3 regions of the Aquipseudomonas campi genome follow, and region 1 is predicted to be linked to each of the others. Evidence: predicted binding sites of a transcription regulator. Region 1 holds the regulator's gene; each other region holds the start of a gene.
The links. Region 1 encodes sigma-54, which starts transcription at its own class of promoters, with help from an activator protein. Its sites were predicted from a motif close to ANTGGCATNNANNTTGCTNT; they were not measured.

Region 1 (2,266 bases):
CACTGATGTTGACTTGCATACCACTTCTCCTTGTTGCCGTGTGTAAGAGACAGGCTAGCGGGCCTGCCACCGTAACACTTTGGCTTGAGAAGGCTTTTGCAGAACTGTCCTGTGCTTCCCCCTCGGGGCAGGGCGCCTGGCGCGCATGCAGTTTTGCAAAAGCCTTCCCTCAGTGCCGCATCACATCGGTCGCTGGCGCAGGCCTCAGACACTGCGCGCTACATCAACCGCTTGCGTTCGCTCGAAGGCGCTATCCCGAGGGATTCGCGGTATTTGGCGACGGTGCGACGGGCTACCTGAATGCCCTGTTCTTCCAGTAAACCAGCGATCTTGCTGTCACTCAACGGCTTTTTCGCGTTTTCCGCTGCGACCAGTTTTTTGATGATGGCACGGATCGCCGTCGACGAGCATTCGCCACCTTCAGAGGTGCTGACGTGGCTGGAGAAGAAGTATTTCAGCTCGTAAATGCCACGCGGGGTGTGCATGAATTTCTGCGTGGTAACGCGCGAGATGGTCGATTCGTGCATGCCCACCGCTTCGGCGATGTCATGCAGGACCAGCGGTTTCATCGCTTCGTCGCCGTATTCGAGGAAGCCGCGCTGATGCTCGACGATCTGCGTGGCGACCTTCATCAGCGTCTCGTTACGGCTCTGCAGGCTCTTGATGAACCAGCGCGCTTCCTGCAGCTGGTTGCGCATGAAGGTGTTGTCGGCGCTGGAGTCGGCGCGTTTGACGAAGCCGGCGTACTGGGCGTTGACGCGCAGGCGCGGCACCGCTTCCTGATTCAGCTCCACCAGCCAGCGCTCGTTGTGCTTGCGTACCAGGACGTCGGGGATCACGTATTCCGGCTCGCTGGCTTCGATCTGCGAGCCGGGACGTGGATTGAGGCTCTGGATCAGCTCGATGATCTGGCGCAGATCGTCTTCCTTGAGCTTCATACGCCGCATCAGCTGGCTGTAGTCACGGCTGCCAAGCAGGTCGAGGTGGTCGCCGACCAGGCGCTGGGCTTCGCTCAGCCAGGGGGCGCTGGCCGGCAGCTGACGCAGTTGCAGAAGCAGGCATTCGCGCAGGTCACGGGCGCCGACGCCGGCCGGGTCGAAGTTCTGGATGCGGTGTAGCACGGCTTCGACTTCGTCGAGCTCGACGTCCATTTCCGGGTCGAAGGCCTCGACGATTTCCTCGAGCGACTCTTCCAGGTAGCCCTGATTGTTGATGCAGTCGATCAGGGTCACGGCGATCAGGCGGTCGGTGTCCGACATCGGCGCCAGGTTGAGCTGCCACAGCAGGTGGGTCTGCAGGCTTTCGCCGGCCGAGGTGCGGGTGGTGAAGTCCCACTCGTCATCGTCGTTGCTTGGCAGGCTGCTGGCGCTGGTCTGGTAGACGTCTTCCCAGGCGGTGTCGACCGGCAGTTCGTTGGGAATGCGTTCGTTCCACTCGCCGTCCTCGATGGAGTCGGCGGGGGTGCTGTTGGTTTCCTGGTAGGTGTCCTGCTGCTGTTTGGACTGGGCGTTCTGCTCTTCGCCGTCGGCCAGCGGATCGCTGTTGTCGAAGTCTTCGCCTTCTTCCTGGCGTTCCAGCATGGGGTTGGATTCCAGGGCCTCCTGGATTTCCTGTTGCAGGTCCAGGGTGGAAAGCTGGAGTAGACGAATGGCTTGTTGCAGCTGCGGTGTCATCGTCAGCTGCTGGCCCATCTTGAGGACTAGCGAAGGTTTCATGGCAGGAAGCTTTGCACCTTATTTGCCGGCGCGGGTGCGCCATTCACTACAGGGCGCCGGGGCGCCGCCAATAAGCAAATTATATGCCTGAATCTGGCGGCTTTGCCTAGGCTTGACAACATCCATGTAGTGCGGCGGCGCCTGCGTCAGCAGGCTGTTGAAAAACTACCTGCGTTGCCGTGGCGTTGTTGAAAACCGGTTCAGAGTGCTCATTTACTATTCGTAAACTGCGCCTCTTCGCCGCTCTTCGCCTAGCCTAGGCTGCTTCGCCGACGTTTTTCAAAAGCCTGTTACAGGCGGAACTCGTGCCCGAGGTAGACCTCTTTCACCAGCTGGTTGGCCAGGATGCTCTCGGCATCGCCTTCGGCGATCAGTTGGCCGTCATTGACAATGTAGGCGGTCTCGCAGATATCGAGGGTCTCGCGCACGTTGTGGTCGGTGATCAGCACACCAATGCCCTTGGCCTTGAGGTGGTAAATGATCTGCTTGATATCGCCGACCGAGATCGGGTCGACACCGGCGAAGGGTTCATCCAACAGAATGAATTTCGG
Region 2 (2,266 bases), 1.7 Mb from region 1:
GCTTGGCGATATCGAGGTACCAGCTGTCCGGCTTGGCTTCGCCGATCTGGCCCCAGCGGCGCATCTGGGTCAGGTACCAGATGGCGTCCGAGTAGTAGGGGTAGGTGGCGTTGTAGCGGAAGAACACGTTGAAGTCCGGTACTTCGCGCTTGTCACCCTTCTCGTACTCGAAGGTGCCGGTCATCGAGTTGGCGATCACCTTGGCGTCGGCGCCGACGTATTCCGGCCGCGAGAGGATTTCCACGGCTTCCTTGCGGTTGGCGTTGCCGTTTGCATCCAGCCACATGCCGGCGCGGATCAGCGCCTTGACCAGGCGTTTGTGGGTTTCCGGGTTGGCGTCTGCCCAGGCCTTGGACACCCCGAGAACTTTCTCCGGGTTGTTCTTCCAGATTTCGTAATCGGTGATCACCGGCACGCCGATGCCCTTGAATACGGCGGCCTGGTTCCACGGTTCGCCCACGCTGTAGCCGCTGATGGTGCCGGCTTCGAGGGTGGCCGGCATTTGCGGCGGCGGGGTGACCGAGAGCAGGGCATCGGCGTTGAGGGTGCCGGTGATGTCGCCCTTGGCCGGGGCGTAGTAACCGGGATTGATGCCGCCGGCGGCCAGCCAGTAGCGCAGCTCATAGTTATGGGTAGAGACCGGGAAGACCATGCCCAGGTTGAAGGGCTTGCCCTTGGCCTTGTACTGCTCGATCACTGGTTTCAGTGCATCGGCCTTGATCGGGTGCACCGGCTTGCCGTCTGCCATCGGCACGTGCTTCTTCATTTCTTCCCAGACGGCGTTGGACATGGTGATGCCGTTGCCGTTGAGATCCATGGAGAAGGCGGTGACCACTTCGGCCTTGGTGCCGAACCCAATGGTGGCCCCCAGGGGTTGGCCGGCCAGCATGTGGGCGCCGTCCAGTTCGCCGGTGATTACCCGATCCAGTAGGACTTTCCAGTTGGCCTGGGCTTCCAGGGTGACGTAGAGACCTTCGTCTTCGAAAAAGCCTTTCTCGTAGGCAATCGCCAGCGGTGCCATGTCGGTCAGCTTGATGAAGCCGAGCTTGAGTTCTTCCTTCTCGGGATCGGCGGCGTGGGCGATCTGCAGGCTCAGTGGCGACAGCAGCAGGGCGCAGCCGAGGCCGGCCAGGGTCTTTTTCAGCAGGGAGCGACGGACGGTGGAATGGTGCATGGTGGATCCTCTGGTATCAGAAACGAAAAAAGACGTCGCAGACAAACCTCCCCCTATGGGCAGGATGCCTTTGACGTCTTTGTCTATTCGTCCCGATCACCGCCGTTGGCGATCCGAAGACGGGTGTTAGGTCTTGGATGGGTATAAGCAAGGGGCTTGCCAGGTTTGCGGGCAGGAGTGCCTGGCAAAGGCAAAGGTCGCCGCCACGGCGCCATTCCAGGCTCTGGTATGCGAGGTATTAAGGCTTATAAATCAGTCTGTTAGCAGGTTGTGCGGATTCGAGATAGCGGGTGTGTGGGCGAGTGACCGAGGACAAAAATGAGGATGGCAGGCGCGCGCCCTGCACTTTGTTGAGCCATTGGCGTGCATGGCTTGAGCGAACTGGCCCCTTTTGGTTCGATTTCCGTCCAGCAGGTTCGGGCAGGCGCACAGGTACCCAGTTGCCCGTTCAGGGCATTGGCAATACTCCCAAGGCGGCAGCCTCAGGAAGCGGGTTGCATCTGCGCTTCCTCGACAAAGTCCTTCAGCCAGCGCAGTACTTCCACCGCTTCCCAGCGCGCCGGGTCGAACAGGGCATAGGCCTGGCCCTGGTAGCCGACCACGTCCAGTTGGCGGTGATAGCCGGCGCGTTGCAGCAGGGCCTCGATCTCGGCAAAGCAGGTGTTGAAGTGCACGCGCGTGAACGGCGTCTTGCTGCCGGTCACCAGGCCCTCCAGGTGCAGTTCCTCGACCATGGCGCGGACGCTCTCCAGTGGCATCTGGTTCACTTTGTTCTTCAGCAGCAGTACGTCCTGCATGGTGGCGATCCTCTGCTATGCACCTGGGCGCGGTGCTGGTTGGGCGGTGGAGACAGGGTAATAGAAAGTACTGTACAAATAAACAGTATTCGATAATAGTGGGCTCACGCACTACCGATCAGCCCCGCAGGGGATCAACCGAGAGAGGAGCCGCTTATATGCACCACAAGCTGATGACACTTCTGCTATTGGCCCTGCTGGCCGGCTGCGCGCAGCCACAACTGGAACAGCCCAAGGCCAATGGCGCCTATCTGGTGATCGAGGACGGCGCCGCCTGGGCGGTGCTGGTTTCCGA
Region 3 (2,266 bases), 1.0 Mb from region 1:
TGTGCCCGACCAACGACGAAGCCTGCAGAGCCTGCGAGGACTGATAGCCGGACAGCAGCGAGCCCATGCTGGTGTTGAGCTTCTCGATGCCCTCGACCTGGCTGAACTGCGCCAACTGGGCGATGAACTCGCTGTTGCCCTGCGGCTCCAGCGGATTCTGGTTATTCAACTGAGCCACCAGCAGATTAAGGAACTCGTTCTTGCCAAGCTCCTTGTTTTGGGTGGTGTCCTGCTTGATCTGGTATTGATCCAGGGCCGAACTGACGCCACTAACGCTCATGGTCTTGCTCCTCGTTCGCGGCTTACTGGCCCAGGGTCAGTACGCGCTGCATCATCTGCTTGGCGGTATTCATCATTTCCACGTTGGTCTGGAAGGCGCGACTGGCAGAAATCATGTCGGCCATCTCCTCGACCACGTTGACGTTCGGGTAGTACACGTAACCTTTTTCATCGGCTGCCGGATGGTTCGGCTCGTAGCGCGGCATCAGGCTGCTCTGGTCCTCGACAATGCCCAGCACCTGCACGCCGCGCCCTGCTTCGTCCTGGTCGGCAAACAGCGAACCACGGTCGCCCTGCATGCTCGACTCGAACATGGTGGCGAATACCGGGTGGCGCGCACGGTAGGTCTGGTTGATGCTGGAAGACACCGTCTCGGCGTTGGCAATGTTGCTGGAGATGGTGTTCAGGCGAGTGCTCTGCGCGCTCATGCCGGTTCCGGCAATGTTGAAGACACTGGCAAGTGACATGTTAGGTATCTCCCTTATTCGCCGCGCAGGGCGCCGACCAGCCCTTTGAATTTGCTGTTGAGCAGGGTGAAGCTGGCCTGGAACTGCACCGCATTCTCGGCGTAGCTGGCTTGCTCCTGCTGCATGTCGACGGTGTTCTGATCGATGGACGGGTGGAACGGGGTACGGAAGCGCAAGGCCGGGTCGGCCAGTTCGATGCCCGCAGCCGAAATGTGCTGACTGTCGGTACGGCTGAGACCGACCTGCTTGCGCGAGGTTTTGTCATTCTGCTCAGCCAGCACGGCGGCGAAGTCCAGATCGCGGGCTCGGTAGTTCGGCGTATCGCCGTTGGCGATATTGTTGGCCAGCACCTCGGCGCGCTGGGCGCGAAAGCCGAGTGCCTTTTCATGGATGCCGAGTGCGTTGTCGAAACTGATGCTCATGACCTTGAACCTTTGCCGTTAGGCGATCTGGTGGTGCCGTGCCAGATATTTAGCAAAGGCTATGCCAATATTTATTTCCCTTATTTATCAATAAATTAGAATAAATATGGCAATCAAAAGAGCGGCAAGCGGCAAAGCTTTTCCGCTATGGGCAAGGCAAGCGGCAATCCCGGACAGATCATTTGCCGCTCAAACGAAAACGGGAGGCCACTGGCCTCCCGCTTGCTTCCCGCTACCACTCCGCTGCTATTTCACCTTGTAGATGATCCCCGGACTGCATTGCACCATCTGATACAGATCCGGCAGAGCATTCAACGCCTCGGACGCACCGAGGAACAGATAGCCCCCTGGCTTCAGCGTGGCATGGATGCGCGTGAGGATGTCCTTCTTCACCTCGGCGGAGAAGTAGATCAGCACGTTGCGGCAGAACACGATGTCGAACTTGCCCAGTGCCGCATAGCTTTCCAGCAGGTTTAGCGGGCGGAACTCCACGCGACTCTTGATCGGTGCCTTGATGGCCCAGCGTCCCGGACCTTTAGGGTCGAAATAGCGCTGCAGACGCTCCTGCGACAACCCGCGGCCCATTGCCAGACTGTCGTATTCACCCGACTTGCAGTTGGTCAGCATCGATGGTGACAGATCGGTAGCGACAATCTGCACACCCGCCTTGAGCTGCCCCAGGTTGCTCTTCTCGAACTCATCGATGGTCATCGACAACGAGTAAGGCTCCTGCCCAGAAGAACAGGCTGCCGACCAGATGCGCAGACGCTGGTTCGGCGAGGCCTTGATCATCTCCGGCAAGACCCTGTTCTTCAGTACTTCGAAGGGGTAGGTATCACGGAACCACAGGGTTTCGTTGGTGGTCATGGCATCCACGACCTGCTCGCGCAGGCCACCGCGCGGCTGCGTCTGCATTTTCTGCACAAGCTCGCCAAGCGTCTTGATGCCTTGCTGTTCCATCAGCTTGTTGAGACGGCTGGAAACCAGGTACTGCTTATTGCTACCCAGCAAAATACCGCACGCCTTCTCCAGGAAGGTCCGGAACTGCTCGAAATCCAAATTGCCTGAAGACACTAATGCCGCCTCACCATACATAGT

Region 2: HNE05_RS12280 (CmpA/NrtA family ABC transporter substrate-binding protein) is a predicted target of sigma-54. The motif match lies at 1,319-1,338, and genes of this name have one in related genera.
Region 3: flgB (flagellar basal body rod protein FlgB) is a predicted target of sigma-54. The motif match lies at 1,218-1,237, and genes of this name have one in related genera.

Annotation. Positions count from the first base shown of each region.
Region 1 is NZ_CP053697.2:921,229-923,494, forward strand. Features, by position in the region: gene hpf (ribosome hibernation-promoting factor, HPF/YfiA family) at 1-19, opposite strand, end outside; gene HNE05_RS04145 (RNA polymerase factor sigma-54) at 219-1,715, opposite strand; gene lptB (LPS export ABC transporter ATP-binding protein) at 2,006-2,266, opposite strand, start outside.
Region 2 is NZ_CP053697.2:2,632,883-2,635,148, reverse strand. Features, by position in the region: gene HNE05_RS12280 (CmpA/NrtA family ABC transporter substrate-binding protein) at 1-1,174, opposite strand, end outside; gene HNE05_RS12275 (transcriptional regulator) at 1,657-1,971, opposite strand; gene HNE05_RS12270 (hypothetical protein) at 2,130-2,266, shown strand, end outside.
Region 3 is NZ_CP053697.2:1,938,115-1,940,380, reverse strand. Features, by position in the region: gene flgD (flagellar hook assembly protein FlgD) at 1-280, opposite strand, end outside; gene flgC (flagellar basal body rod protein FlgC) at 303-746, opposite strand; gene flgB (flagellar basal body rod protein FlgB) at 761-1,168, opposite strand; gene cheR (protein-glutamate O-methyltransferase CheR) at 1,415-2,242, opposite strand.